Regions from separate parts of the Pseudogracilibacillus amylolyticus genome, predicted to be linked through region 3. Evidence: predicted binding sites of a transcription regulator. Region 3 holds the regulator's gene; each other region holds the start of a gene.
The links. The regulator LexA, encoded in region 3, represses DNA repair genes until DNA is damaged. The targets are predictions, from matches to a motif close to CGAACATATGTTCG.
Positions count from the first base shown of each region.

Region 1: a site for LexA is predicted at 5,176-5,189, ahead of parE (DNA topoisomerase IV subunit B). Genes of this name have one in related genera too.
Region 2: a site for LexA is predicted at 1,002-1,015, ahead of ACPYKA_RS10195 (WYL domain-containing protein). Genes of this name have one in related genera too.
Region 4: a site for LexA is predicted at 3,376-3,389, ahead of ACPYKA_RS03165 (type IA DNA topoisomerase). Genes of this name have one in related genera too.

Region 1 covers NZ_JBPPZG010000071.1:4,668-12,884, reverse strand. The annotation lists gene ACPYKA_RS09800 (spore germination protein) at 1-376, opposite strand, end outside; gene parC (DNA topoisomerase IV subunit A) at 733-3,174, opposite strand; gene parE (DNA topoisomerase IV subunit B) at 3,202-5,139, opposite strand; gene ACPYKA_RS09785 (CoA-binding protein) at 5,436-5,849, opposite strand; gene ACPYKA_RS09780 (DUF2651 family protein) at 6,226-6,465, shown strand; gene ACPYKA_RS09775 (hypothetical protein) at 6,562-7,119, shown strand; gene ACPYKA_RS09770 (MFS transporter) at 7,374-8,217, shown strand, end outside.
Region 2 covers NZ_JBPPZG010000076.1:5,500-13,716, reverse strand. The annotation lists gene ACPYKA_RS10200 (DNA polymerase IV) at 1-888, opposite strand, end outside; gene ACPYKA_RS10195 (WYL domain-containing protein) at 1,029-1,250, shown strand; gene ACPYKA_RS10190 (YolD-like family protein) at 1,247-1,573, shown strand; gene ACPYKA_RS10185 (putative RNA methyltransferase) at 1,783-2,652, opposite strand; gene ACPYKA_RS10180 (ring-cleaving dioxygenase) at 3,133-4,074, shown strand; gene ACPYKA_RS10175 (ring-cleaving dioxygenase) at 4,089-5,069, shown strand; gene ACPYKA_RS10170 (hypothetical protein) at 5,106-6,515, opposite strand; gene ACPYKA_RS10165 (flotillin family protein) at 6,878-8,217, opposite strand, start outside.
Region 3 covers NZ_JBPPZG010000008.1:28,380-36,596, reverse strand. The annotation lists gene mutL (DNA mismatch repair endonuclease MutL) at 1-732, shown strand, start outside; gene ACPYKA_RS01920 (Dps family protein) at 808-1,251, shown strand; gene miaA (tRNA (adenosine(37)-N6)-dimethylallyltransferase MiaA) at 1,273-2,229, shown strand; gene hfq (RNA chaperone Hfq) at 2,291-2,518, shown strand; gene ACPYKA_RS01905 (AAA family ATPase) at 2,691-3,599, shown strand; gene hflX (GTPase HflX) at 3,659-4,906, shown strand; gene ACPYKA_RS01895 (methionine gamma-lyase family protein) at 4,907-6,184, shown strand; gene lexA (transcriptional repressor LexA) at 6,539-7,156, opposite strand; gene ACPYKA_RS01885 (DUF896 domain-containing protein) at 7,360-7,593, shown strand; gene tkt (transketolase) at 7,619-8,217, shown strand, end outside.
Region 4 covers NZ_JBPPZG010000015.1:1,511-9,727, forward strand. The annotation lists gene ACPYKA_RS03150 (ATP-binding protein) at 1-661, opposite strand, end outside; gene ACPYKA_RS03155 (ArdC-like ssDNA-binding domain-containing protein) at 575-2,101, shown strand; gene ACPYKA_RS03160 (hypothetical protein) at 2,111-3,187, shown strand; gene ACPYKA_RS03165 (type IA DNA topoisomerase) at 3,442-5,568, shown strand; gene ACPYKA_RS03170 (hypothetical protein) at 5,662-6,090, opposite strand; gene ACPYKA_RS03175 (hypothetical protein) at 6,210-6,395, opposite strand; gene ACPYKA_RS03180 (hypothetical protein) at 6,621-6,800, opposite strand; gene ACPYKA_RS03185 (JAB domain-containing protein) at 6,850-7,302, opposite strand; gene ACPYKA_RS03190 (hypothetical protein) at 7,509-7,709, opposite strand; gene ACPYKA_RS03195 (DNA cytosine methyltransferase) at 7,784-8,217, opposite strand, start outside.

The DNA of each region.
Region 1 (8,217 bases), on a different contig from region 3:
TGAATAAATAAGTCTCTTTTTCCCCTTCAAATACAAGGGCACAGCTCCCCATTAACAGTGCAGAAACTGCATCATTTAAGTTGGTCGAAGTTTTAAATCCAACATTTGTAATAACGTTTCTTAGATCATCACACTCATCAGCCTCTGTCAATGGAATTAGAAAGCTATTTTCAATTATCTTTGGATCGGTCATTGTCTCTAAATAGAATAATTTTCCCTGCTTTTCATGGAAAGTCACTTTCCTCATTTTTAAATCTTCTGTATTGTTAAAAGCTTCACATATATATTTAATATTATCCTCAAGTGAAGGAAAAAGCGGATCGATACTTTTATTGACAGTGGACGGCATTCCTTTATTTTTTTTAAAAAAAGACATGGAATTGCTCAACTCATTTCCGTGTTATCTTATCACAAGTATTTCCAATAACTACCGGCTCTAATCAATAAAGGTTGTTTCTCAATTTCCTTTTTATCAATAAAAAAAGTCCAATTTGCGTGGGCACCGATTTTTATTTAGCTTTATTCTTTTTAATTTTAGATACGGGGAATTTTAATAAATATCACAAGTTCGCATTTACAAATTAATCACAATCTAGCATTATAAAGGGACTACTCTATTATCAATTCACAGTTCATGCATAAAAAACATTAAAGAAACAAAAAGAAGGTAAGAGATGAAATGTTCTTTAATTCATCCCTTACCTTTTCTTGGCATACTTTCAGAATAACCTATTATGATTCGTTAAATGGAATATCATATTCTGCTTCTATTATCGTATATTCAACGATTCCTTCTTCATCTGCATCGATGATAAAGGAGCCATTGCTATTTCGATCACTTATTGGTAAACCATATGGTACTACCTTGATCCTTTTTTCCTTATCCGTTACTAAACTTATTTCCTCTTCCTGAGAAATCGTATAAAACCCTACAATCCGATGCGGCTTTGCTTTTAATTCCCGTAGCATATGGACACCACGTCTTGCTCTTGCAGTTTTGTCAAACGCATCAATTTTCATTCGTTTGCATGCACCACGCTGTGTAACTAAAAATAAATCAGAAATAGATTCATCGATAATTTGTCCATTTACAACATAGTCGGCCTCTTTTAATTGGATTGCAATTACTCCCAAAGCCCTTTGACCAACCGGGGAAACTTCAGATTCATTAAACCATAATCCATACCCTAGATTTGTCGCAATAAAGATATCTTGCTTTCCATTTGTTTCAAATATATTGACTACTTCATCGCCCTCTCTTAAATTTAGAGCAATTAAACTTCTAGAGTATCTGGGTGATTGATAAACCTCTAATTCTGTCTTTTTAATCATTCCTTGTTTTGTTAAAAATAATAGATATTTATCGTTTGTAAACTCGCGAACAGGAATACATTGAACAATCCGTTCATCTGAACCAAAAGTTGTTAAATTGGATAAGTGTACCCCGGTATCTTTCCATCTTATATCAGGTAATTCGTGAACTGGAACTGAAATATATTTCCCGGTATTCGTAAAGATTAATACATAGTCGGTTGTAGCCATTTCCAATAATCTTACAAGATGGTCAGATGACTTAATTGTTAAATCGTCTTTGTTTGAAGCGGCATATGATCGTAAACTGGTTCGTTTAATATACCCCTCTTTAGTGATGGAAACAAGTACAGTTTCACTCGGTACTGTTACTTCGATATTGATTTTAATTTCTTCAATTTCCTCTTCGATTGTCGTTTTTCTTTCATCCCCATATGTACGTTTAATTCTTCGCAACTCTTTTTTTATTTCATTTAACAAAACTTTCGGTTTGGCTAAAATTTCTTCATACTTTTTAATTTTTTCTTCTAATTCAACTTTTTCTTCCTTAAGGATGGTGATATCTGTATTCGTTAACCTGTACAGTTGTAATGCTAATATTGCTTCAGCTTGAGGGTCCGAAAATTCATATTGTCGAATGATATTTTGTTTCGCATCAGCCTTATTTTTAGAGTTACGAATTGTTTGAATGAGTTCATCCAAAATTGAAATAGCTTTTATTAATCCATCTACAATATGAACACGATCATTTGCTTTATTTAGATCATATCTTGTTTGGCGTGTTACTACTTCCTTTTGGTGTGTTATATATGCATCCAAAATTTCTGTTAGTGGCAATAATTTCGGCGTTTTATCCTGAATAGCTACCATATTATAATGATAGATAATTTGTAGGTCCGTATTTTTATATAAATAGTTTAAGATCCCTTCGCTATCGGCATCTTTTTTCAGCTCGATAACAATACGTAAACCTGAACGATCCGTTTCGTCCCTAACTTCCGCAATCCCTTCCACTTTTCGTTCGGCATGCAATTCATCTATTTTTCGGACAAGATTCGCTTTATTTACTTCATAAGGAATTTCTTCAATGACAATTTGTTCTCTGTTTCCCCGCATTTTTTTAGTTGTTGCCCTACCCCGAACAACTACCCGACCTTTTCCAGTTGCAAAAGCTTGTTTTATTCCATCAAGACCTTGAACAATTCCGCCTGTAGGGAAGTCTGGTCCTTTAATTTTAGTCATAAGATCATCTAAAGTTACGGTTGGTTTATCAATTTTCATAATAACAGCATCGATAACTTCCTGGATATTATGTGGTGGAATATTTGTAGCATAGCCGGCGGATATCCCTGTGGAACCGTTCAATAAGAGATTTGGAAGTTTAGCTGGAAAAACAATTGGCTCTTTATTTGTATCATCAAAGTTAGGTATAAAATCGACTGTATCCTTTTCAATATCGTCCAGTAACTCACCTGTAATTTTTGCAAGTCTTGCCTCTGTATAACGCATCGCTGCAGGTGGATCTCCATCAATACTTCCGTTATTTCCATGCATTTCTACTAATTCGTAACGCATTTTCCAATCTTGACTTAAACGTACCATCGCATCATAAACAGATGTATCCCCGTGCGGATGATAATTACCTATAACGGTTCCGACTGTTTTTGCTGCTTTTCTGAAATTATTTTCATGTGTATTTTTATCTACGTGCATTGCATACAATATACGACGTTGTACGGGTTTAAGCCCATCTCGTACATCTGGTATCGCTCGATCTTGAATAATATATTTACTATATCTTCCAAAACGATCACCAATAACGTCCTCCAGCGGTAAATCAACATATTGCTTCAATTGAGACATAAAAATTCTCCTTTACAACTTCTCATCTTACTTTTCCAGTATATTTTCATCTTCTTCTAGTCCAAACGCTACATTTTCTTCAATCCAAGTTCTACGCGGAGATACTTTATCTCCCATTAATGTTGTTACTCTTCTTTCCGCTTGTGCCACATTATCTATTGTTACTCGAATTAATGTTCTTGTTTCAGGGTTCATTGTTGTGTCCCACAGCTGATCCGCATTCATTTCTCCTAGACCTTTATACCGTTGGATCGTATAGCCAGTTTTGAATTTCTTAACAGCTTCTTCCATTTCACTATCTTCCCAGGCGTAGACTATCTGCTCATTTTTTCCTTTACCTTTGGAAATTTTATATAGTGGCGGTAATGCAATATATACTTTCCCTGCCTCAATAAGCGGACGCATATAACGGTAAAAAAACGTCAGCAATAGCACCTGAATATGTGCACCGTCTGTATCAGCATCTGTCATAATAATCACTTTATCATATCTAGCGTCTTCTACGTTAAAGTCAGCGCCTACTCCAGCACCAATTGTATGAATAATCGTAGAGATTTCTTCATTTTTCATGACATCATCCAGTTTTGCTTTTTCTGTATTAATTACTTTCCCCCTTAGTGGAAGGATTGCTTGGAACACACGGTCTCTACCTTGTTTCGCAGAACCACCTGCAGAATCTCCCTCCACTAAATACAGTTCATTTTTAGACGTATCACGTGATTGTGCAGGTGTTAATTTTCCACTTAATAATGTTTCGCTTCGTTTTCTTTTCTTTCCATTTCTCGCATCTTCCCTAGCCTTTTGGGCGGCTTCACGAGCATCTTTTGCCCGAAGCGCATTATCAAGTAGTTTCTTAGCAGTATCACCGTTTTCTTCTAAAAAATATGCTAATTTTTCAGAGACAATCGCATCTACAACGGATCTTACCTCCGTTGTACCAAGTCTACCTTTTGTCTGTCCTTCAAATTGTAATAATTCTTCAGGTACTCTAACAGACACAATAGCAGTTAAGCCTTCACGAATGTCATTTCCTTCTAAATTCTTATCTTTTTCTTTAAGAAATTCGTTTCTTCTTGCATATTCATTAAATGTCCTTGTTATGGCTGCACGGGCGCCTACTTCATGGGTACCACCATCTTTTGTACGGACATGATTCACGAAGGAGTGCATATTTTCTACATAACTATCACTAAATTGAAATGCAAAATCAAGTTCAATTCCGTTCTGCTCACCACTAAATGATATTACATCATGGAATGCATCTTTTCCCTCGTTTAAATAATGGATAAAAGAGACTAATCCCTCATCATAATCAAAAACTTCCTCATTATTTGTCCGTTCATCCGTTAACGTAATTTTTAACCCTTGAAAGAGAAAAGCTGATTCCCTTAACCTTTCTGCAATTGTTTCTGTTTTAAATTCAGTTACGGAAAAAATTTTCGGATCAGGTTTAAAGCGGATAATTGTACCCGATTTTTTTGTATCACCTTTTTTTTCCAATGTGGTAGACGGTTTTCCGCCATCTTTAAAATGCTGGTAATATTTTTCACCATTACGATACGTTGTTACTTCCAGCCATTCGGATAATGCATTAACTACTGCAGCACCGACACCGTGTAATCCACCACTTGCTTTATAACCACCTTGTCCAAATTTCCCGCCTGCATGGAGAACTGTAAAAATAACTTCTGTAGTCGGTTTTCCTGTTTCATGAATTCCTGTTGGGATACCTCTCCCATTATCACTAACAGAAATACTATTATCTTTATGTAATTTAACATTTATTTCATTTCCATATCCAGCAAGTGCCTCATCTACTGCGTTATCAATTATTTCATATGCTAAATGATGCAAACCTTTTATATCAGTCGAACCAATGTACATTGCAGGTCTTTTCCTTACCGCTTCAAGACCTTCTAGTACTTGAATAGACTCCTCTGTGTAATTTAATGAAGCATCAACCAATCGATCATCGACTCCTTTAATTAAAACAATAAAAAACAATCATACATTTGTATTTGAAAACTAAGACTTCACCGAGTCCTTAGGCGAAACTAAATTTGCACTCACCTGACTTTCTTCTGTTCCAAAATATCCAACCTCATAGTCAGTGAGCGGTAGAAAGTATTCAACTTTCTTATCTTCTAAAATATTATACGCTTATATCATCAATAATCAATTACTTTTGTCGTTTCCCATTTTCACGATAAAAAGAGATGACTAAAAATGTCATCCCATTATCATAACAATTTCATTATATTTTATACTAAGACGGCTTGTGCAACTTTTATACATAAATCCATAATTACCGTGTATCCTCGTTCTGTCAAAATTTCATATGCCTCATCGTTGGTTACGCCTTGTTGCGCCCAAAACACATTACAATCAATGTTGATAGCTTCTTTAGCAATAGCCGGTAAAAATTCAGATCGTCTAAAGACATTGATAATATCTATCTTTTCTTCAATGTCACTTAAAGAAGGATAGGCTTTTTCTCCAAGAACTTCGTTGACATTCGGGTTAACAGGAATAATTTTATACCCTGCATCCTGCATTGCTTTAGAAATTTGATAAGAAGTCCGTTCTGGGTTGTTTGAAAGTCCTACGACAGCAATTGTTTTTGACGAATTTAATATGGATGAAATGATTTCTTTTGAAGGATTTTTACTAGTCATTTGATTTTCCTCCTTGCAACGTTTCCTACTTGTCTCTTATATTAACACATCTTTGCAATATTAGAAAACTAGTACTTTACTAATAGTATGAAATGCTATGAAATGCGGAATAGAAAGCTAAGTCGTGACTAAGAAAAGTCATATTTATATAATTTATATTTTAAGTCCCCGAATTATCGTGTAGAATTAAAATTAATTTAAATGTATGTTAAAGTTGGTTTAAAAGTTCAATTTATAATACTTTTTATTACACAAACGGTCAGATTGTTGAACAAGAATGGATGCAATTATTTAACAAAATGCATTTCTTGCTACTGTATTTAAATTTAGGTAGTGAAGGGAGAGGATAAAAGTGGGTTTGTTTATTACATTAGTTATGTTTACGTTTCCAGTGGCTTCAATTTTGATTGGAATAATCGGATACTTTATCTTTAAAAATATTTATTTGGCGCCAATTTTGGTAGCACTAATTTCTGTTATAGCAAACCTAACGATACTGCATTCACTTCTTTGGTTTTGGTTAATATTGTACACATTACTTTCACTGTTGGCAGGCTTGTGCGTCAAACTGCTTTCTGCGTTGAAATCTCCAACTAAGCAATTTGGTCATTTCTAACATTTTCACTAAACGGGCGCTTTTCTAGAAGGAGGATTAGCGCCCCAATCTCGAAGAAAAGCACCAAATTTTTTAGTTGTAATAAGGAGTGGTTGAATGGTAGCTAGAAAGTTTTTTAGTTTGTATATTGTCTTGTATTTATTTCTTTATTCGGGATATCTTTTATATATTTATTTGATTCGTCCTACATATAATATTGTGAGTTTATCAGCAATACTTCTACCATTCATTTGTTTGTTGTTGTTTCAATTGTTCCTTTATAAGCGTACTAAAATTAAAGAGAAAAAGAAGGCCAAAATTCAATTTAAAACCCTTTCCTTACTATGTTCTATTTTACCACTTTGGTGTGGTATTATGCTTGGTTTTAATGAATATAAATCAAATTTTTCAACTGAAAGATGGTTAAATAAACCCGAGGAAAGAGTATATATGGTAGATGACTTGTTAGAACATTATAAGTTAAATGGAATGACGAGTGAAGAGGTAGATAAGTTATTGGGAAATCCAACCCAAACTGAATACTTTAAGGAAGAAAATAACATTGTGTACTATCTCGGAGATGAAAGAGGATTAATTAGTATCGATAGTGAATGGTTGATTCTTTTCTTCAATGATAAAAACGAAGTTATAAAATACAGTCTTAAAACAGACTAGTTAACTTACTCTATGAAAGACTTAGATGTGTTCAACTAACAGGTGCAGTTGCTGAAACGGGCATATTGTTTAAGACTGAAACATTTACTAAATTAAATTTCTATAATTTATGATTTATAATAAGTAATCAAAAATCTTGATAAATCGAAATCCCCCAAGATTTATCTGTTGATGAAGGAGCTATATCAGATGAAACTTCCAATTTAAAATCCCCCATTTATCATATAAATTATTTTAATTTGGGGGATATAAAATTGAATAAAAACTTTTCCTTACTGATCACGGGACAGTCATTTACAAGTATTGGCGATGTCCTTTATATGGTAGGTATTATCAGTACAATATTCGGACTAACGGGATCTGCGACTGCAGCTTCTTTTGTTCCATTTACCATTACGTCTTCAATGTTTGTATCTAGTCTTTTGACACCTTTATTGATCGGAAAAGTAAACTTAAAGTGGTTATTAGCCGGTTCGCAAGTAGGCAAAACAATGGTTATCGTTGGACTGGGATTGTTATTACCTGAAATATCGGGAGCAAACTATTATTTAATCTTTATTATTATCTCAGGCATTGCATTTCTTGAAGGATGTGCTAATCCAATTAAACAAACATTAATACCACAATATGTAGAACCGAATAACCTAATACGAGCGAATGGGATAGCTGAAACACTATCTCAATTCATACAAACGGTTATGTGGTTTATAAGCAGTTTAGCCCTTGTTATGATGGATACACAACAGATTGTTTGGTTAGTTTTTTCCTTGTTTGTTGTATCAAGCATTTTATTATGTTTGCTGGAAAGTGTTGAACAACTGGAAATAGAGCAAGAAAGTAAACTAGACCAAATTAAAAAGGGTTGGTCCACATTATTCTATGTTCCAGTGTTACGAAAAATAGCTATAATGGAGATACTGGAAACAATTGCGGAAACAGTTTGGATTGCGGCAATTCTTTACGTTTTTGTCAGTGAAGCATTACACGTAGGCAAAGAATGGTGGGGTTTTATTAATGGATCTTTATTTCTAGGATTAATCATCGGGAGCATCTACTGTATAAAAAACGCCACTGCATTAGAATCAAAATTGGGTAAAG
Region 2 (8,217 bases), on a different contig from region 3:
TGCTTTTTTTGCAGTACGAGCTCTTCGGCATGCTTCTTCGCAAAGGTCGAGAATACAAGTGAGTGCTTCCTTCCTTGTATAATCCCGTAATAAGGAAATACCATGTCCAAAACTTTCTTGAGTAGTTTTTGTAAAATCCCCAAAAACAGGACTTAAATCAATTCCCCAAGCATGCCAATAAAGTTGCTCCCCCATAACTCCGAAATGTTTTTTTAAGTGAGAGAGAGGAAATTGTGCAATTTGACCAAGTGTTGTAATACCTAAACGGTGTAAATTTCGCTTCATCCGACTTCCAATTCCCCATATTTTTTCTACTGGAAAAGGCCATAGCTTATCCGGAACATCTTCATAGGTGCATTCCGCAATTCCACTTTCCATTTTTTTAGCATGTAAATCCATTACAACTTTAGCTAAAAATTTATTATCACCAATCCCAATTGCGCTTGTAATTCCAAAGTCAGATAATATTGCATCTCGAATTTGAACAGCAATCTCCCGACGATTTCCGAACAATTTCTCTAAGCCGTTCACAGTAATCCAAACTTCATCTACAGAATATTGATGAATCGCTTCTTTTGGAGCAAAAGAATTCAGTAATTTAGTAATTTGAAGGGACACGTGCAAATAATCGGCCATATTTGCTTGGACAAGATGAATTGCTGGATCGTTCGGTAACTCGAAAAAACGACTTACGTTGCTAATACCGTGTTTTTCTTTTAACGCGGGTGAAGCAGCGAGAACAATACTTCCCGGACGCGATATATCTCCAACGACTGCCAATAACGTTTTCATTGGATCCAGTCCTCGTTTAACAGCTTCCACACTCGCGTAAAAAGAACGCATATCAATACAAAGAACATCATTTTTAGGATAAAGTGAATAATCCATTGTCTTACCTCCAATAATAAGAACGTATGATTTATTTTATGTAAAAAATAAATAAAAAACAACAGAAACAGGAATATTTGTTCTTGTAAAGTGCTGGAAATTGTGTTAAGATAAGAACAAATGTTCAGGAGGTAAGAAGAATGATGTGCTGTATAAAAAAGGCTGTGGAAACTGGAAGAAAGGTAAATATTATTTATTTATCCAAGTCAGGATCTATTTCAAAGCGCACCATCCAAATTATTTCTTATACGGATGATCATATTACTGCTTTTTGTTATATGCGAAATCGGTTACGAACGTTTAAAACGGAAAATATTTTGGCGGTAGAACAGAGCTGGCAGAAGTTGGAGGCATATGCATGATGAAAGTACATGACCGTGGAACGATGAAATGGGTATCTCTAATGCTACCCGAACATGTTGAGATGTTAAAGGATGTTTTTGTTGAATATAAAGAAAAACCAATTCTTGATGAACAAAAAATGATGGAGATTGATCAAACATTAAAGTTTGCATTGGAACATCAAGTGGTAATTGAAATGACATATTATCATAATGGTGACTTTTTAACCTTGCGTGGAAAGTTAGATAAAATCGATCAATGGAGAGGGTATATTGTGTTAAAAAATGAAGATGGGTTCCATGTTTCGTTATCAAGTATTGTTGATGTAGAAGTATGTAATTGAGAGCCCAGCCGCTCAGCAGATGGACTTTGTATATTGTGGTAGCTTGCGTGAATCATGCGTACCCTTGCAAAGGTTTTTTTGCTTGTAAGGGTCACGCAAGATGTTCTCGCGTTCCTCTATGATGGAGTTCCTGCTTGTTAGAGTCACGCAAGATGTTCTTGCGTAATTCAGCGAAGGAGTTTCACTTAGAGGTCACGCGGGGAATTTTCTTATTTGTTCAACCCGATTAATATATCCAAATCTAATGTAATTTTGGCGGAATCTTGTTCAATAAATGAGTTAATCCGCGAGCGATTAGCTGACCAGGTAAGAGGAGTCATTTTTACCAAATTCTCACGATCTGTCCTGGTTAAAATCTGTGTATTGGTTATTTGTTGAATATCTAGAAGTTGAAAGTTTTTTTCAAAAAGAGACACAGTATGGTCATTTTGGTAGTCGATATTTTTCTTATCAATAAAAAGTGCTTCTCTCAGTTCTTTAAGATAACTAGGGCGGGGGACTGCTTTAATAACGAGTCCATCCTGAACTAAAATTCTTTTAAACTCAGCATAATTAGCGGGGGATAAAATATTAAGAATGACGTGAAATGATGTATTTGTAAAAGGTGTTCTTGCTAAATCGCCAACAAACCAAATAAAATCAGAGTAATTTTTGGCAGCCATTAAAATGCCTTCTTTAGAAAGGTCAAGCCCCACTCCTGTAATAATATTATTTTCAATTTGATCTATAATTGAATGTAGATGCGATCCCTCCCCACACCCGAGATCCGCAATCATAAACGGGTTGGCTAAAATACCATGTTCTTTAATAATTTGTGTCACTGCCTCATGCAAAGTGGAGTATAGCTTACTTTCCGTAATGAGTTTATATCTAGTTTCAAACAAATCTTTACCGTAATTACTATTGACAGAACGGGTCATAAAATTAATATATCCTTGCTTGGCAATGTCAAAAGTATGATTATTTGTACAGACTACACTTGACAGGTTTACCACTTTAATAGATTGATCACAAAGAGGACATTTAAAACTTGTCTTAAACTTATTAATTAAATTTGCACTATTTACTTTTTTAGACATATCATTTAATCCTTTCTCAGGCGCAATAGCAATAAATGAAAAAGATTACTTAATACGTACTATACAACTTCCTTTATAGCAAAATCAAATATCCGTAATAATGAAAAAGTAGGTAAATGCATTGGGTAAATACATGATCGTGTGGAACGGTGAAATATTTTCATGTCTTTTTAGGTAGTTGCAAATCATCCTCAATCACACCCCCAGCAACATCCTTAGCGATTGAATCCTCTAACAGTTGGCTTTACCTCATGAAATTAAGCCAATAATCAAACTTACTCAACAATAGTGACTTACATCTCAAAGTTTGTTGTTAGCCCGGGGCGTGCCTCCGCCCCGGCTCGTCGGGGGCGATAGGCGTTTTCGATAATGTCTGTGTGATGATGAAATAATAAAGGATAAAACAAATTACTTTTAATTCGAGATAATTTGATGGATACTAGAGATAAGAATATACAATAATTAACTGGAGGCATAAAAATGCTTACAATTGCTGGACATCATCATATTTCGATGATTACCAAAAATGCACAGCAAAATGTCCATTTTTACCGCGATCAATTAGGCTTACGGCTTGTTAAAAAAACAGTCAACCAAGAAACTCCATCGATGTATCATCTTTTTTATGGAGATGAAACAGGGAGCCCGGGTACGAGTCTTACATTTTTTGAAATGCCATTTGTAGGATCGACATACCGAGGAACAAATGCGATCACTAGAATAGGGTTATTAGTAAAAAATGACGATGCGCTAACTTATTGGAAAAATCGTTTTGAACAGTTGAAAATTCCGCACAACAAATTCATCAATTACAGCGGGAGGAAAGCATTGCCATTTCAAGATCCAGACGGGCTAGAACTTCTACTAATGGACGGATCTGGAGAGAAACTTCCTTCCTTTTGGAAAACGTGGAAAAATTCTTCTGTTCCTAAGAAATATCAAATTTTAGGGATGGGGCCAGTAGAGATGACGGCTAGGCGCCCACAGAAATTAATCAACATGCTCGAAAACTTATTCGGTTATGAAAAGGTAGGAAATAAAGAGCAAGAAGCTAGATATCAATCAGTACTGGGAGCTCTTTACAGTGAGATTATTATACAAGAGAAAGATGGAGAGACGGAAAAACCAGGAAAAGGGAGTATTGATCATCTAGCAATTCGGGTAAAAGATGTACAAGAAATGAAAAAATGGGAAAAGAAAATAAAAGAACGCGGATATCCTGCTACAGACATCATTGATCGTCATTATTTTCATAGTCTGTATTTTAGAGACTCGAACGGAATAAAATTCGAATTAGCGACAGATGGTCCAGGACTGTATATTGATGAGGAACTTGAGAATTTAGGAGAATCATTAACTTTGCCACCATTTTTAGAAGAAAAACGTCAAGATATTGAAGCAAAATTAACACCAATAGAATAATGCAGGAGGAAAAAATGAACTTAAAAGGGATCCACCATGTAACAGCAATAACTAGTAGTGCAGAGAAAAATTACGAGTTTTTTACGTATACATTAGGCATGCGTCTCGTTAAAAAGACAGTAAACCAGGACGATATTCAGACATATCATTTATTTTTTGCCGATGATACAGGCAGTCCAGGGACAGACATGACATTTTTTGATTTTCCAGGAATTCCAAAAGGTGTTCACGGTACGAATGAAATTGCGAAAACGTCCTTTCGTGTACCGAGCGATGCCGCATTAGAATATTGGATAAAACGATTTGAGCGTCTAAAAGTTGAGCACACGGGAATTGAAGAGCAGTTCGGTAAAAAGATAATTGCATTCAACGATTTTGATGATCAGAAATATCAACTAATCTCGGATGAAAATAATGAAGGTGTGGCATCGGGAACACCGTGGCAAGATGGTCCAATACCTCTAGAATATGCAATAACAGGACTCGGCCCAATTTTTGTTCGTATTGCACAGTTCGACTATTTTAAAGAAATGCTGGAAAAAGTTTTTTCTTTTAATGAAATTGCCAAAGAAGGAGATTTTCATCTATTTGAAGTAGGAGAGGGTGGAAATGGAGCGCAAGTCATTGTGGAACACAATGTAACAATGCCTCCAGCACGTCAAGGGTACGGCACTGTTCACCATGCAGCATTCCGTGTAGATAATCGGGAAGAACTAGCAGAATGGGATACACATATACGAAAATTTGGATTTCAAACATCTGGATTTGTAGATCGTTTCTTTTTCGGATCTTTATATGTCAATGTAGCCCCACAAATATTATTTGAATTTGCCACAGATGGTCCAGGATTTATGGGGGATGAACCGTATGAAACACTCGGCGAAAAGTTATCGCTCCCACCATTTTTGGAACCGGAACGGGATAAAATTGAGCAATTAGTTCGTCCAATCGACACGATAAGAAGTACGAAAAAACTTGAAAAAGAGTACGAATAAAAAATGGAGGTGAGCTAGCGAGCTTACCTCCATTTACTATATATGAACCATCACCTGAATATACGATTGCACAATAATATAAAATACAAGAGCGTACTTCCAATTGAATTTTAATCCGTTTGTAAATAAGCTCAAACCATTAGAGGCACTGAGCACAATTACAGGCATGATTACAGGTGAAATAAGAATTGAAATTACACTTCCAGATGTAACGGCAAGCACAATTAGTTCAGGTGGATATGGTAAATTCATACCGCTTAAAATTCCGGCAACAAGAACCATTACCGTTAAAGGACCTAAACCGAAAAAACCTAAAATAATGACGATAAACGGTAATAAAAAGAGCGGATTAATAATTGGAAAATACTCTTGCATAACATTAAGCCCACTCACAACAGTACTTGCAAACTCTGTTTGTCTAAGCCCGAATATCAACACTCCGACAGTAAGCATAACATTTAATTGATATGCTTGATTAAGCATACCTTTTTGGAAGTAATCTTTTGCAACACCAAATAGTTTATAAGCTCGTTTTTTAATAAAATAGAATGCAATGATCCATAAAATAATTACAATTGGGATAATGAGCAGTAATTTGATATGGAAAAGTCCGTGGATTAAAAATATCGTCCCAAATAACGATATAAAAAGAAAAACAAATTCAATAACCTTCTTTTTTCTAACATGTTCATGAGATGCATTTTTAAGTACTTGTTTCATATTTGCTTGAAGAACTTCTGTGACATTAAAATCGTATTTTCTTTCTTTAAAAGAGGCAAAAATTACGGCCAAAATTGTTCCAATTACCGCAATACTAAGTCCTTGTAAAATAGCAATCCAAAGAGATGCACCTAATGTTTCAACAGCAAATATAAAACTAGGAATACTCACGACCCACAATGTCGATAATGCGAAACCACGGAGTAGGGCAGTCCCTTTAAAATTTTCCCACATCTCTGTCTTTTGTTCTTCTAATATAACGTTAACAAATTGATACATCATCGGTATTGAGCCAAAGAGTAAAAAATAGGCAATAATTTGAGTAAAAGCAGTTAAACTAAAGTAAAATTTTTTGCTCGTATTAAGAAATTTATAAAATACACTCATAATATCTTCAATGTATGGTTCTTCTCGAAGTACCCAGCTTATTAATGGAACGACTACTAATAAGCCAATCATATCACTCATTAACAACATTCCGCTGAAAAGACCATCCACTACAGAATAACCTGAATAAAATAAAACAATTATTCCAGCTACTAGAATAAAGATTGGTAATTTAAACTTTGCAATAGATATGTAGAGCAAGGAAAAAATAAACATACTTATCCCGACGATTGATAAAATATCTAGAAGAATAGCAATCTCAAAAAAAGCGGTAAAAAAATAAAGAATTGCATAAGTTGCAATTGATAACCGCAATCCCCATGTTGTAAAAGTTTTCATAAATTATCCCTTCAGTTTATCATTAAGAAAAATCACTCATTATCATCTTACCATAAGATTATGAGATTTTGACGTATACGCTTACGCATTTAACTAAAAGGAAAGATTAAAACGAGCGAATTACTCACTCGTTTTGAAAATGCCGCATTGAAACATATTAATGACTAAATTACGCCCGACCGCGTTATCCAGCTAGTTCTCAAAATAACCACGCAGATTTCGATTTAACCACGGGAATCGCGAAATAACCACGCCCGACCGCGTTAACCAGCTAGATTGTAAAATAACCACGTAGAATTCGATTTAACCACGGGAAACATGAAATAACCACGGGAACCGCAAAACAACCACGGGAAATTTTCTTATACTTCATCATCTGACTGCTTTTCTTGAACTACTTCCTCTTTGCTTAAAGTAGAAACCTTCTTCAATATCTCATCCAAATCCAAACCAGTCATTTGCGTAACACTTTCTTGTAAATTTGCTAACGTACTGGTCACCGTCTTGGGTAGACCGCTTACTTGATCACCTTTTCCGCCATCTAATATCCGGATTGATTCCACTTTACTTAATGGATCTGCAACGGCGGATGCATATTCAGGGAGCATTTTTATAATCATTTCGGTTAGCATGACTTCTTTATGTTTATTAAGTGCCTCTGCACGTTTTTCTATCGCTTCAATTTCTGCCGCGCTTTTTAAACGAATGACTTCGGCATCAGCTTTTCCTGCTTCCAGTCTCGACTCTGCTTCCGCTTCCGCTGCTTTTAATTGCTCATAATATGCGGCATCGGCTTTTTCTCGTCGTACTTTCACTTTTTCTTGTTCAAGCTTCACTTGCCTTTCTTCTTCTAATTGTTTAATTTTCAGATTTTCTTCACGATCTTGGCGGACGATCATAAGTCGTTGTTTCTCAATTTCAAGATTTCTTTCTTCCTGTTCTAACAGATAAGCGGCTTCTGATTTTGCTTTTTCTCTTTCTGTTACTGCTAAAATTTGTGCATCTTTAATTTCTTTTTCTTTTCTTGCTTCTGCAATGTTTATTTCTCTAGCATATTGTTCTTTTGCGACTTCCTCATTCATTTGCGCAACATGTACTTTCGTTTGCCTATTATTTGTACTCTCGGCGATTTCTGCTTCTTTTTTAATCTCTGAAATTTTAGGACGACCGAGATTTTCTAAATAGCCCTCGTCATCTTTAATATTCGTCAGTCCCAGTGAGGTAATTTTAAATCCCATATTATCTAGCTGACTTTGAGCAACTTCGCGAACCTGTTCATTAAAACTTTCTCTGTCGCTATTAATTTGTTCTACGGTCATTTTCGATAAAATTGCTCGTAAATTAGAACCGAGTACTTCTGAAACTTCAAACTCAATATCTTTTTGTTTTTTTCCTAAAAATTGTTCGGCGTATTTGACGATGCCTTCCAATGTGTCAGCAACTTTTACTGTTGCAACTGCTTCACCAAAAATTCCTACCCCTTGAAGCGTATATACTTTTGGCGTTTTTAGTTGTAGCTGAAAGGATGTTAGTGATACCGGTGTATGAGTCTGAAACATTCGCAGACGGTGCCCGCCTCCACGAATCACTTTCATCGAGCGGCCTTGTTCATCTTGAAATATATTCGATTCTTTTTTCGGATCGCCAAGCTTAGGTCCAGTAATAATAAGCGCCATGTTGGAAGGCACAGTCTTATATCTGA
Region 3 (8,217 bases):
ACTGAACATATTAAAGAACCTAAACATGAAGAGCAGCTTGTAGATGATATACCTAACGAAGATCTTGAACAAGAAGCAATTTCCTTTTCTGAAGATGATTTAAGTGAAAATAATAATGAAAGTGAAGGATACAACAACGAGCAGGAACGTGTACCACCAATGTATCCGATTGGTCAGCTACAAGGAACGTATATTTTAGCACAAAATGAAAATGGTTTTTATATGGTTGACCAACATGCAGCCCAAGAAAGAATTAAATATGAATTTTATAAGGAACAATTAGCAAAACCAAATGAAACAGAACAACAACAATTATTATTTCCACTTACCTTTGAATTTACAATGAATGAAATGACATTTATAGAAAATAATTATGATCAGTTACAACAAATCGGTTTGTTCCTAGAGCCTTTTGGGAATAATACGTATGCAGTACGGGCATTTCCAGGCTGGTTTCCGAAAGGGCAGGAAGAAGAAATTATTCGCGATCTTGTCGAACAGATTATCCAAGAAGGGAAAGTAAACATTGGAAAATTGAGAGAAGAAGTCGCTATTTTGATGTCTTGTAAACGATCTATTAAAGCAAATCATTACCTTACTGATCAAGATATGGTACGATTATTAGAAGATTTAAGAAAAACGAATGATCCTTTCACTTGCCCACATGGAAGACCAGTGATTATTCATTTTACCTATTATGAAATTGAGAAAATGTTTAAACGTATCATGTAGCATGAATAAATTGCCATCTGTCGTTAAAGCTATTATATAGGTTGTTCAAATACAAAAAAACGATTGAGGTGCAATATGGATCGACAGTATTTAATCTTGTTCTTAAATCAGTTGTTAGCAAATTATTTTGTTATTTATGTAAAGCTTCATCGCTATAAATGGTTTGCGAAAGGCGAGCATGTATTTCAACTTCAGCCTATTTTTGAAGAACTTCATGGTACCTGGAAAAAAGATATCGATCGTCTTAGTGATCATATTTTATCAATGGATGGAAAGCCATACGCAACAATGATAAAATATGTTAAAGAAGCAACTATTGAAGAAGCGACAGCGGATGATGAAGAAGAAGAAATGATGGAACAATTATCTGATGATTTTACAAAAATAACAGAAGAAATAGAGGAAATTGGACTTAAAAGAGCGAAAGAAGTAAATGATGAACTTACTTTATATTTTCTACTTTCTTTACAACAAAATATCAATAAATACATTTGGAGACTCAAAGCGTATTATAAATAGCAATTTGGCAGGGGAGAAAACGTGAAAAATGTCATCGTAATTGTTGGACCAACAGCTGTTGGAAAAACAAAACTAAGTATTGATCTTGCAAAGTGCTTTCATGCTGAAGTTATTAGTGGGGATTCCATGCAAGTATATAAGGGACTTGACATCGGTACTGGAAAAATTACAGAGCATGAAAAAAATGGCATCCCCCATTTTATGCTTGATATCAAGGAGCCAGATGAATCCTTCTCGGCAGCGGAATATCAACGCTTGGTACAAAAACATATAGAAGAAATTAATGATAGAAACAAAGTTCCTATTTTGGTAGGTGGAAGTGGCCTATACATTCAGTCTGTTTTGTACGATTATAATTTCAATAATCGGAAACGGGATAATCATATAACAAAAAAGCTTGAGCAAAGATTGCAAGAAGAAGGTAATCAAGCATTGTACGATGAATTAAAGCAAATCGATCAAGAACAAGCCCAAAAAATACATCCTAATAATTATAGAAGGGTCATTAGAGCTCTGGAAATCTATGAAACAACCGGGCTAACAATGACTGAAATTCATAAAAAACAGAAAAACAATCCTCGTTATAATCATATTATGATTGGGTTGGAAATGGATCGAAAAACACTGTATAATCAAATTAATAAACGAGTCGATCAAATGGTTACTGATGGATTAATTGAGGAAGTTACTTTCCTATACAAGCAAGGGTATGAAAACTGCCAATCCATGAAAGCAATTGGTTATAAAGAAATCATTCCGTATATAAAAGGCGAAGTCGACTTGGACACAGCAGTTGAAACATTAAAGAGAAATTCAAGGCGCTATGCCAAAAGACAATTTACGTGGTTTAAAAACCAAATGGATATTGAATGGTTTCAGATTGATACTTCCAACAGTAACCTATTTCCATCGATAGTCCATACGATTGAAAATACAATAACAAAAAAATATAGTATACCTTGTTATAAAAGGAGCTAAGGTCTAAAACAAGACCCCGGTCTTCTTTAAAAATATAGATAGAAAATGAGGAGGAGAAAGAATGGCTCAAACAGTCAATATTCAAGATCATTATTTAAACCAGCTTCGAAAAGAAAGGGTTGCTGTTACGGTATTTTTAACAAACGGTTTTCAATTAAGGGGAATTGTTAAAGCATTTGATAACTTCACTGTATTACTGGATTCTGAAGGAAAACAACAACTTATTTATAAACATGCAATTTCTACATTTGCACCATCAAAAAATATAGAAATTGATAATAAAGAATAATTTTATTACCCCTTGCCCGTAATGCTTACATAGCTTTTTCGTTTCCCATAATTTAAAGCACTAAAAAAGCGATTTTCTCGTTTGGAGATTCGCTTTTTTTCTGGGCATTTATCACATATAATACTTTCTGACGTATACTAAAAGTGCGAGGGGTGATAATTTGAATACGCAAATGATTCACAACGATAACGGGAAAATAAATATTATATTACGTGAGCAGAATAAAAATAGCACTAAAAAACAAACACCTTATATTTTAAAGAATCATCAAGAATTAAAAATAATTGATCATCATTTTTCATCTTTTGTTGGCTTAAAACATTTTAAAGAAATTATTAAAGAAATATATGCAACAAAAGTAATGAATAGTAAACGAGAGCAAATGGGTCTATCTGTTAATAAACAAGTGCTTCATATGATCTTTAAAGGAAATCCGGGAACAGGTAAAACAACGATTGCTAGAGAGTTAGGAAACGTTTTGTATAAATTAAATATTTTGTCAAAAGGTCATTTTATTGAAGCGGAAAGAGCAGATTTAGTAGGGGAATATATTGGCCAAACAGCACAAAAAACACGCAATTTAGTACAAAAAGCTTTAGGTGGTATATTATTTATAGATGAAGCTTATTCCTTAGCTCGTGGTGGACATAAAGATTTTGGTAGGGAATCAATTGATACATTAGTGAAGCAAATGGAAGATCATCAAAATGATTTTCTCTTAATTTTAGCCGGTTATCCAGAGGAAATGAATCGTTTTTTATCTTTAAACCCTGGTTTAAAATCCCGATTTCCTTTTCATATTCCTTTTCATGACTATAGTTTGGATCAATTGATCGAAATTGCGATTCAAATGGCATCCGAAAGGGAATATGAACTGTCAGATAAAGCGATTTGGAAGCTTCGTAGTCATTTAAGAGAGCAAATCACTTACAATACTTCCCATTTTGCAAATGCAAGATTTGTACGCAATGTTATTGAGAAAAGCATACGCATGCAAGCGATTAGATTATTAAGTGTAAATGACTGTACGATGAAAGATTTACAGGAATTAAAAGCAGAAGATATACAATTTGAAAATTAATATTATTATACAAAAAGACTATTATTAATTGCATTTCTATCTGAAAAGAGGGTTACTATTTGGCAAATGAAAATGTTTTAATCATGGCTGTTAAAAAAAATACGGAGACGGACTATCATTTTGAATCCTCTGTAGCAGAATTAAAATCGTTAAGTCATACGGCTGGCGGGAGAGTAAAAGAGGTAGTCGTTCAAAACCGTGAGCAAATTCATCCTTCTACTTATGTAGGGCAGGGAAAGGTAGAAGAAATTAAACAATTGATTTTAGCGAATGATATCGAACTTGTTATTAGTAATAATGAGCTATCTCCCGGGCAGTTACGTAATTTAAATGATCATTTTGGAGTTCGTGTAATTGACCGTAGCCAACTAATTTTAGATATATTTGCCAGTAGAGCAAAAACGAAAGAAGGACAACTCCAAGTAGAGCTCGCACAATTACAGTATATGTTACCACGGTTGCATGGAATGGGGTTAGTTTTATCCCGATTAGGTGGTGGAATCGGCACAAGAGGTCCAGGTGAAACAAAACTGGAGACGGATCAACGACATATCCGGAGACGTATTGATGAAATTAAAAGACGTTTAAAAGATGTTGTAAAGCAAAGAGAACAGTACCGAAAAAGAAGAAAGTTAAATAAAGTTTTTCAAATTGCAATTGTAGGTTACACAAATGCAGGAAAATCAACACTTTTTAACCGTTTAACAAATGAATCAGCTTTGGAAGAAGATTTATTATTCGCTACACTAGATCCATTAACAAGGCAAATTCATTTACCATCAGGTTTTCAATGTCTCATCACAGATACAGTAGGATTTTTACAAGATTTGCCCACTTCCTTGATAGCCGCTTTTAAGTCTACTTTAGAAGAAGTAACGGAGGCTGATTTTTTACTCCATGTTGTAGATGCATCTCACGAAGGTAACGAACAGCATCAGAAGACAGTGAAGGAAATTCTTCATGAACTTGATGCGGATCATATACCAATGTTAACTTTGTACAATAAGGCTGATTTACTTCATGATGACTTTTTTGCTACTCAGCATCCGTATATGGTAATGAGTGCATATAAAAAATCAGATCGCGAAAATTTATTAATAAAGATAGAAGAGATTTTAAAACAAGAGTGGATTTATTATTCATTATCCCTTTCACCTGCTGATGGAAGGGTAATGAATCAATTTGGAATTCAATCGATCGTGACAAAGAAACAATATAATGAGGAAACGAATATGTATGATATAGAAGGGTTTATCCGCGAAGCCCACCCTTTATTGGCATATTGTAAAGGAGCAGAAGATAAATAAATGCTAAACAATTTAGTACTACAAGCCGAAACAGATTGTGCGACAATTTTTGATCAAGTAAATAAAATGGTAGAAGTAAATCAGAGACGCGTGCTTGATGCCTTTAAGTCTGAACAAATTGGTGATTTCCATTTTAACTCAACGGATGGTTACGGTTATGATGACAGTGGACGTGATGGGCTGGAAGCGATCTATGCTAACGTATTTGGGGGCGAGGATGCACTTGTTAGACCGCAAATAGTATCAGGAACTCACGCGATTGCAACAGCTTTATTTTCTTTATTATATCCTGGTGATGAGCTACTGTATATTACAGGAAGCCCTTATGATACGTTAGAAGAAGTTATCGGAAAAAGAGCAAACAGCCCGGGATCATTAAAAGATTATCAAATATCTTATAATGAGGTTGCTTTATTAAATGATGGTTCAATAGATTATGATGGAATTAAATCAGCGATTAATGAAAAAACAAAAGTAATCGGTATTCAACGTTCCAAAGGGTATGAAGATAGACCATCTTTTACAATTGCTGAAATTGCAAAAATGATTAAGTTTGTAAAACAAATTGATAAAGAATTAATTGTTTTTGTTGATAATTGTTATGGAGAATTTGTTGAAGAGAAAGAACCTCTCCATGTTGGAGCAGACATAATCGCAGGATCTTTAATTAAAAATCCCGGAGGTGGACTTGTACGTGCCGGAGGATACATTGTTGGAAAAGAGGAATTAGTATTAAATGCTGCAAACAGATTAACAGCTCCAGGACTTGGAAAAGAAGCGGGAGCAACCTTACAAATGTTACAGGAAATGTACCAAGGCTTTTTTCTCGCACCTCATATTGTTGGTGAAGCACTTAAAGGTGCCATTTTTACATCTCGTTTACTTGACTTACTTGGAATTAAATCGACTCCATTTTACAATGAAAAAAGAACAGATATCATCCAAACCATTACATTTGGAAATGAAGAATCAATGATTGCTTTTTGTCAAGCAATCCAAGAAAATTCACCGATTAATTCATATGTTTCGCCTTATCCAAGTGAGATGCCCGGATATGATGAAAAAGTTATTATGGCTGCCGGCACATTTATTCAAGGGTCAAGTATCGAATTGTCGATAGATGGCCCAATCAAACCTCCTTTTATTGCTTTTATGCAGGGTGGATTAACCTATGCACATGTAAAGATTGCAATTACGGAAACCATTAAAAAGTTGATTGAAAAAGACCAACTTATATTATCGAAAGAACTTGTAAAAGATGTCGAGAAAATCCGCTGAAAATGACAATTTGCATAGGGGGAACTTCTGTCAGAAAAGCCCACGTCCTTGTCAGAAGAGTCACCACTTCCTGTGAAAGCTCTGTTGCTTGCTTTTTTCGCTTCTTGGAAAAAAATACCACTTTTTCCGACGAGCAAGAACATCTACGCTTATTAACTGCATACGCTCCACCATTCAAAGCTGCAGTGTCTCGAAATGCAACGTACAGACGTACTAGCGTCGGAATTACTAGCGGGACGCATAGCGAACTTAGACGACGTTAATCCTTTTCATCGGAACACACACTAAAATAGTAATTTTAAAAAGCTAGGGAATAATCTCTAGCTTTTTTCATAGTAAAAGTTTAACTACATATTAAAAATTACGGTATAATCCAATGACTTTACCTAATATGGAAACATTCTCTAAACGGATCGGCTCCATTGTATCATTTTCGGGTTGGAGACGAATATGATCGCTTTCCTTAAAAAAACGTTTAACAGTTGCCTCATCTTCATCGGTCATCGCGACTACAATATCACCGTTTTCTGCGGTTGTTTGTTGTTTAACAATCACCCGGTCACCGTTAAGAATGCCAACATTGATCATACTTTCCCCTTCAATTTCAAGCACAAATAAATTATCGCTTTGATGTGCAATAGAACTAGGAACAGGAGTGTATTCTTCAATATTTTCAATTGCAGTTATCGGAGACCCAGCGGTTACTTTACCAATTACCGGTGCATATCTTGCAGCATCTTTTTCAATATCATTATCTGACTGGTCTAATATTTCAATTGCCCGAGGTTTAGTTGGATCTCGTCTTATGTATCCTTTATTTTCAATTCGTTCTAAATGACCATGCACAGTGGAACTTGAAGCAAGTCCAACAGCTTTTGCGATTTCTCGTACAGAAGGTGGATAGCCTTTTGTTTCTACTTCATTTTTAATAAAATCAAAAATCATTTGTTGTCTTTTAGAGAGTTTCTTCAACAGGGAACACCTCACTTTTTTTATTACTTATATCATACCATTTTAGTGAAAAAAGTCAAACATAAGTTCTCTGTTTTGACTTATAAATGTTTAAACTTGAAAGAGTTATCTTGAAAGCATAATATAGAAGAGTATGTAGATTTCGTTTAATTTTTTACTAATTTTAAAAAATTAAGTACAATAGTAGTAATGAGGTGATCGTGATGATGTCAAAAGAAAAATTAAACCGAATTAATTACCTCGCAAACAAATCAAAAGCAGAAGGACTTACGAATAAAGAAAAAAAAGAACAAAAAGAACTTAGGGAGGAATATCTCCATAATATTAGACAGTCTTTTACAAATCAAATAAGTACTTTAACTGTTATTGATCCAGAAGGACAAGATGTTACACCTGAAAAAGTAAAGAAATTAAAAAAGAATAAAAAATTTAAATAAATTTATTACTTGAAAGGAAGATAGCATGTTATCACAAATTGAACAAAAAGCAATTAATACTATTCGTACATTATCTATTGATGCAATTGAAAGAGCAAATTCGGGTCATCCAGGTTTACCAATGGGTGCAGCTCCAATGGCGTATTCGTTATTTACCGATTTTATGAACCACAATCCTAAAAATTCAAAATGGTTTAACCGTGATCGTTTTGTACTTTCAGCAGGTCATGGTTCTATGCTATTATATAGTCTTCTTCATTTATCAGGATATGATGTCACGATAGAAGATCTTAAAAGTTTCCGTCAATTTAAATCTAGAACTCCAGGACATCCAGAAGTATTAGATACAGATGGCGTGGAGGCGACAACAGGCCCTTTAGGACAAGGTGTGGCAATGGCTGTAGGAATGGCTATGGCAGAAGCTCATCTTGCTGCAAAATATAATAAAGATGGTTTTAATATTATCGATCATTATACATACTCATTAGTTGGTGACGGCGATATAATGGAAGGTATCTCGCACGAAGCAGCTTCTTTAGCTGGTCACTTAGGTTTAGGAAAATTAATCGTACTTTATGACTCTAATGATATTTCTCTTGACGGAGATTTAGACCGTTCATTTTC
Region 4 (8,217 bases), on a different contig from region 3:
AAAGTGTTTTTCCTTGTGCGACTTGTAGGAAGCTCCAGGCTTCGTCCAAATCAACAATTTTAAAAATGCTACGGTCGGAATGGATAAAGTCTAATGCAAAAGTAGAAATGACAATCAACATGGCGACACTTAATAATTCCATCGTCGTATATTCCTCAAAACTTGTTTCTGCGTCTGGTAACACTAAATCCGCCACTTGGATAATATTTAACTGTTTTTCTAAACTGATCGAATGTTTCACCGTTCCATCTGAAAAGAGGAGGTGGGCAAAGTCATAATCCGTAAAACTTTCGATATGGTCTGCAATAGGGCCCGCTAATGGATTAGGGTCACTTCTTAATTCATGAATCACAAGAAGCAAGCCCCGTTCTTCTTGTTGACTCACAGCACGAATCGCTCTTCGTAACACAGGAAACTTTTCACCATCTCGACTAGAAATACCCGTGAGGAAAGTGAGAATATCAATCGCAAGACTTTCTGAATCCTTTTTCTTTTTCATAATGACATAAGGATCAAGTAATCCTTTATTTTGATCATCACTCGTTAAATTAACAATATGGAAGGTGATATAAAAATGGCATATAAGCGAAAAACTCATGAAGAACGCATGAAAGAGATTGAAGATTTGACCAATGACATGACAGAGAAAATTGAATCTTATTTCGTATCAGAAGAAGCCTTAAAGGAACACTTGGCTTTTATGTCCAATTTTTATAATTACTCTTTACGCAATATGTCCTTGATCGACAGTCAATTTCGTGGGGCTAGGGCAGTTGGTTCATTTAATTTCTGGAAAGAAAAAGGGGCATTCGTTAAAAAAGGTGAAAAGGGTATCAAGATTCTTGTTCCTACACCAGTTGAATATTTCAAAAGAAATGATGATTGGGTTCAAACTCGATATGCAAATGCAAAGGAAAAGGAACAAATTAAAAAAGGTGAAATAGAAACTCGTAAAAAGTTGTTTTTCAAAATTGGTCATGTGTTCGAATACACCCAAACGGACGCAAGAGAAAAAGGTTTGGAAGTCTCTCAAATATTTGGACAGTATCATAAGGATGGAGAGATTGAAAACAATAAAGAAATGCTTGAAGCCCTTCAAAAAATAGCTGACAAAGTAGGCTTTACAATTCTTGATGAACCACGTGAAGAACTCGGTACAGCGAAGGGGGCAGCGTACCCTTATTTGAAAGAAATTGCCCTCAATCCAAGGAATACAGATTATGAGAATGTCACTACTTTAATTCATGAATTGGCTCATGCCAAGCTTCATACACCAGACACCAGAGACAAATTGACGACAGCCGAACGTGAATTTCAAGCTGAAATGGTATCGTATGTAGTCGCTAATAGGTACGGAATTGATACAGAAAATTTCACTCTTTCATATTTAGGTGGATGGACAGAAGGAAAGGAATTAAAGGATAAAGAGAACCTTCTTAATGAGGTTAGAGATACAGCGAAGGAATTTATCGAAGTGATCGACACACATTTTTCTGAATTAGAAAAAGCAAAAGTCCATACGGTTGAATATACAAAAGACTCTTATGAAGAATTACTTTTGATTCAAGAAAATAATGGACTATCAAGCAATGTTGTTGAATTTGAAAACAAAAATTTTCTTGAACATTTAAAAAAGGAAAATCCTCATGATTATTATAAGTATCTATCATATACAGCATTGAATAAACACGAATCGAAAGATGGATTTATCACTGAATTAGAAGTCAAAGAACCGTTGATGATGATTCATAACCATGATTCCGAATTTAAAAGTTTTGGAGAAGTTAATAATTTGGACTTTGATTCAGTTCTTAACAAAAATAAGGAAATTGAATATACAATTGCTTTGCCGAATGGAGATAAACCATATATGGTTTCTGGTAGATATGATAAAGAAAAATATGCACATCCATTACACCATTTAGAAAAAGAAAAGATAGTTAGTAAAGAAAACTATGGGTTGTTAGAAAAAAGTTATCATAGTGTTTTGTTAAATGAAGAATCACATTATATAGGAAAAGTAGCACCAAAAATAAGAAATGAAATAAATAAAGCAGAAAATAGTTTGAATAAAAAACCACAATTTGAATTGGAAAGGTAGGTAAATATAATGGCTTTAAATTGGATTGAAATGAAGCAGGTTGAAAAATTGGTCGTGGCTCATGGTGAAGAATTAAAAGAACATATCAATAAAAATAATAATGGATATATAACTAAAGAGGAATTAACTGAAATGCTGGATAGTCATTTTGAACGTATAGAAAACCTTGTTAAAGAAAGCGAAAAATCGTTTGATTTAAAACAGTTACAAGAAAAATTTCAAGAAGCCCTCAAAAAATTTAATGAACAAATTAATAAGCATACTCAAAAGGTGAAAGACGGATTCAATCAAGCTAAAGATTTTGTCAATGACAATATAAATCAAGTAAAGGAAAGTGCCAATAATAAAGTAAATGGAATGGTAAACAATTTTAATGATAGATTAAAGGATTTGTCTGCTAGTTTGGATGATAAATATGGTAAATATAATCATAAACTCAGAATAACCTCACTTGAAAATGAACAAGGTCGAGATAGTGAGGAAATTGCTCAAATAGTCATGACTAATGGTGTTAATGGGAAGGAATATGCTCTTAGTGTTTGGGCAGGAGATATTGAAAAAAATGAATTAGAACCATACTATGTTTACTTAAATAATCCACAATCCTTGTCAGAAGGCGATTTAAGCGTTTCTGATTCATTGTACAGTGCTTTGCATGATTCAACTCTTTCAGACGTTATAAAAATGAATAGCGAGGTTGAGCAAAGCATTCAAGAATATTTTAAGGATGAAAGTAAAACATTTAGTATTGAAATTCCAAAGAACGAACAAAACTTTGATTTGCATGAATTAATTGTTGATGAAGAAGTTGCAGATTTGCTCTTAAAAAATGAAAGGGCAATGGTATCTAAACAGGATTTAATAGACTTTGGAAAGTTGGTCGAAGGTGATAAAGACATTTCCTATAATCTTAACCATGAATTAAATGAATCGTTTGAAGTCATACTCAAACAGACTGGCGTTAAAAAAGATGAAGTTAAATATCTAAATACTGCATTCAGCACATTGAATGTAAATCTTGACGCAAGTGATTTTTCTAAAAATAAGTCTATTGAAAAGGCAAGCGAACCAGAAATGACTTTATAGATACAGCGAATTGTGGAGAGCTGCCAAACACGTTTTTTGTTTGGCCACTCGGATACAAGTAGCGTATACAGGGTACTGATTACTTGTGATTGCAAGTTATTTTTTTAAATCACAAATATCAGTATTCTGTTATTTTGGTGATACCGAACGTTACAGCTGATACCAGGATGAAAAATAAGCTTAAAACCCGAACATTATTTCAATGCCTGGAATTGATTTTTGGGTCAAATACCGAACGAAAGGATGAATAATGCATGTATGGAAAAACAGTTATTTTAGCAGAAAAGCCGTCACAAGCAAAGGCATATTGTGAAGCTTTCGACGTAGAAAAAAGAGAGAAAACACATATTATATTAAAGCCATGTAACACATTCCCGAACGGTGCTACCATAACATGGGGAATCGGACATTTAGTTTCCTTGAAAATGCCACAAGAATATAAAGAGGATTGGGGAAAATGGAATTTAGCGAACTTGCCTATCGTTCCAGATCGCTTTGAGTTTAAAGTGACGAAAGATAAGCAGAGTCAATTTAATGCTGTTAAGAAATTGTTTAAGGACGCTGATGTAATTATCAATGCTTGTGATGTGGATAGGGAAGGCTCAAACATTTTTTACTCAATCTTAAATATGACAGGTGCTAAAAATAAGACAATCAAACGACTTTGGATTAATTCATTGGAAGTGGATGAAGTACGAAAGGGTTTTAATAATTTGCAGGACAACTCAAAGGATTTACTTATGTACAACGAAGCGAAAACTCGTCAAATATCCGATTGGTTGGTGGGGATCAACGCAAGTCAGTTGTTTACCTTACTTTTAAACCAAAAAGGGCTTAATACTACGCTATCAGTCGGACGTGTGCAGTCTCCAACCGTTTTTATGATTTACCAAAGGCAGAAAGAAATTGAGAATTTTGTTTCAAAGCCTTTCTATGAATTGTTTGCTGAATTTACTCATGAAAAAGGCGTTTATAAAGGGAAAGCCAAAATAAAAGAGGACGATAAGCAACAAGTCATTTCTCTATTGGAAAAGAACGGTCTTTCCTGTTCTTCTCCTGAAAATGGAGTTATTGATAGCGTCACAAAACAACTCAAAAAGACTAAATCGCCATTGCTGCACTCGTTGTCAACCTTGCAGACAACTGCAAATAAGCGTTGGAAATATAGCCCTGCAAAGGTGTTAGAGGTTATGCAATCTCTTTATGAAAAGAAACTGGTCACATATCCTCGGACTGACTGCAATTACATTACAGACAGCGAATTTGAATACTTGTCGAACAATGTTGAAGAATACCAAAAGCTTTTAGGTGTTTCATTTACAGCCGATAAAACGCCCAAAAAGCGCTATGTAGACGGTTCAAAGGTTCAGGAGCACTATGCCATTGTTATGACGAAAACAATCCCTTCTGATGGTACTTTAAAGGCTCTGAATGGGGAAGAAAAAAATATTTATGAAGAAATCATGAAAACAACACTTGCTATGTTTCATGGTGATTATGAATATGAGGAAACCACCATTACTACGAAAGTAAAAGATATTGAGTTTTTCACAAAAGGAAAGGTCGAGGTTGAAAAAGGTTGGAAATCACTTTTCAATGAAACAGATGAAAAAGACAAGGAAGGTTCGGAAGTCTTGCCCCCCGTACAAAAAGGGGAAACTACAAGTAGTTTGTTAGAAGTGAGAGAAGGCTTCACACAACCACCGAAACCCTATACAGAAGGTGGACTGATCAATATGATGAAAACAGCAGGCAGGTTGGTTGAGGATGAAGCCGATAGCGAAATCTTAAAAGAAGTTGAAGGCATAGGAACAGAAGCTACACGTTCTGGAATCATTGAAACCATTAAGAAAAATGGTTATATCGAAGTGAAAAAAAACATTGTTGCTGTCACAGAAAAAGGCAAAATTCTTTGTGAAGCAATAGAGGGAAACTTGCTTTCAAGCCCTTCAATGACAGCTAAATGGGAAAGTTATCTGAAGAAAATCGGAGAAGGTAAGGGGTCACAGGAAAACTTCTTGAGAAACATACAGAAGTTTTTAGACTCTACTATTGATGAAGCACCTAAAAAGCTTGATACGGAATCGGTTAATGTGGCTGTAAAGGAACAAGTAAGTACACAAATTATAGGTAGTTGCCCTGTATGCAATGACGGGAAAATGGTTGATCGGCAGAAGTTTTTTGGATGCTCTAATTACAAAAATGGCTGTACGTTCTCGATTTCTAAAACTATTTCCGGCAAGAAACTCACTCAAAAAAACATCAAAGACTTACTAGAAAAAAAGGAAACAGGGAAAATCAAAGGATTTAAAAGCAAAGCAGGAAAAGCCTTTGAAGCAATTTTGTTCATTAAAAATGATAAGGTTAGTTTCAAATTCTAAGCAACATCATCAAATAGACAGAAAATGAAAAATAAAAATAACCCTCATTTTGACTAGTCCATTCAAAACGAGGGTTATTTTACATATTGTGGATTATAGATATTTTATTGTTATTACTGCGTCTCTCAATTCTTCTCCATCCACATAGCGTGTATGAGCAATCTTTTCAGCTTCATCTTTTGTAATGCCTGTTTCTTCAAGAATCCTTGAAAATCCACCTGGACCTGTTCCTACATAACCACTTGTTAAACCACCGTCAATTACTACATCGAAGTTTTTACCTTGTATAAAAGTTACATATTTAATCTTTTGACTTAACCTATAATGTACAATCTCATGAACAGTTCCTATAACTGCCAATAATCCTTTAACAATGTTGGTGGCTTCAGATGTTGTTCCCTCATTTACTCTTACTCTTGTTCTTTCAAATACTGGTATGTCTCCTTCTAATCTGTCAAACCTTGTTATTACTTCCATAGATTCATCTTCTCCTTTTAATGTGATGTGTAGGAAAGGCTTCATATCAACCTTTCCTACCTAAAATTATACCATAAAAACTACAAAACTACAAGTAGTTTTTTAATAAAAACACCCCTAACAGAGCGTTTCGGAATAAACTTTTGAATATATTCCATGAAGCATTACCACTTATCTTCAACTTTGATGATGTACCCTCTTTCTATACAATCCAGAACGATATTGAAAACATTTACGTTCATCAATTCGTTGTCTACATAACTACCGAAAACAAATTCGTTTCGATTGATTAAATGGATAACCTTTCTTCCGTCCTCTTTAAACTTCCTTACAATTACTACATTTTCCATAGATTCATCTTCTCCTTTTTTAAAAATGATGTGTGTGGGAAAGGCTTCATATCAACCTTTCTTACTTAAAATTATATCATAAAAACTACAAAACTACAAGTAGTTTATATAAAAAGAACGCCTAATTTGAGCGTTCAAGAATGCTTCAATTCCCCCTTTTTTCTAAAAATAATGTTTTGATTTCTTCCTTCAAAAATTGTAATGGTCATACTTTATAATCGCTCATTATTTTTCAATTTCTTTTCTGGTTTTGATCTCTAACATTTCAATCTGTTCAACGATTTTTTCTAGTTCATTCTCATGTGCAATAGCTAAATATAGTTTGTCCTGCTTTTTGAGATAGCTGATATTGTGTAGAATGGCTGATACTTGGCTGCGTATTGTTTCTTGAATGTTTTCTCTCATGTTTAATACCTCCGTTTTTTATTTTTAAAGGGGGGAAGCCCCCCTTTTATTACATATAACCTTCTTCATTTAATGAAATATAATCTTTATTACTTACTATTAAATGGTCTAATACTTCAATACCTAAGATTCTTCCACATTCAACCAATCTTTTTGTTACCTCAATATCCTCTGGACTTGGGGTTGTGTCGAATGACGGATGGTTATGAGCAACTATAATACTTGCACCGTTGTTTAAAATAGCTGTTTTAAAGACTTCCCTCGGACTTACAAGTGAAGCATTCAGTGAGCCAATATGCGCTTTATGGACTGCTGTGATTCTGTTTTTCGTATTTAATATTATGACCAAAAATATTTCTCTGTCCTCGTCACCAATCAACTCTATTGCCACTTTTGCAACGACAGACGGGCTTATAATTTGGGTCTGTGCAATCCCTAGATACCTTACGCTAACTTCTTTTGTTTCCTGCTTGATACTGATAACCTCAAATACTTTTTCCATAGATTCATCTTCTCCTTTTTTTGATGTGATGTGTGTGTGGGAAAGGCTTCATATCAACCTTTCTTACTTAAAATTATAGCATACAAACTACAAAACTACAAGTAGTTTTATAGTTTTTAAGACATATAATTAACGATTGCAATAAAAAAAGGTAGCGTTTATGCCACCCTTTTCTTTCATCCCATTTTTCTAATAATCCGTATTTCTCACAATAAAGTTTTAATATCTTCAAAGTAATAAGACATTACCAAAACTACTAAACCCACAACTCCCAAAACAGTTACATTAGCATACAATTTGGCTTTTCTCTCTTGGCTGTTACCTGACCAATTAATCGCAAAAGCCCCTATTATTATGAGTGATATTACAGCGATCACACCTATAATAAACATGGAATAATCAATCATATTGCATAACACCTTCTTTTTTAAAGTTTATTTAAAGCACCACACAAACTACAAGTAGTTTGTGTGGTGGTATATTAGATAGATAGTGCCAGTTGTTTGTGGCTAGAGAGTTGTTGAGTTTCTCCCTTTTCATGGCTGTCATATAAGATACTATAAAATAAATCTTCGAGAACATTTACAACAATACTATTGCCAGCCATTGCGTATAAGGTCGCATTTCGTTTCCCTTTTTTGGTCGGGAATTCCTTTAAAACCGAATAATAATCAGTGTCGTCAAAACCTAATAACCTCCAACATTCAAGTTCTGTTAGGTAACGGTAACGCCCATCACTCATTTTTATTACTCCTGCGTTTGGACATCGGTCTTGTCGCTCTGTTATAGTCCAACAATAGTCATCTATAACATCTAACATGCGGTTATAATTTTTATTGGTTGGTTTATAAAATTCAGGAATTTTATTTAGCATAGAAGGTACGTTTATAATGTGTTGTTCTTGAATTTCATGTT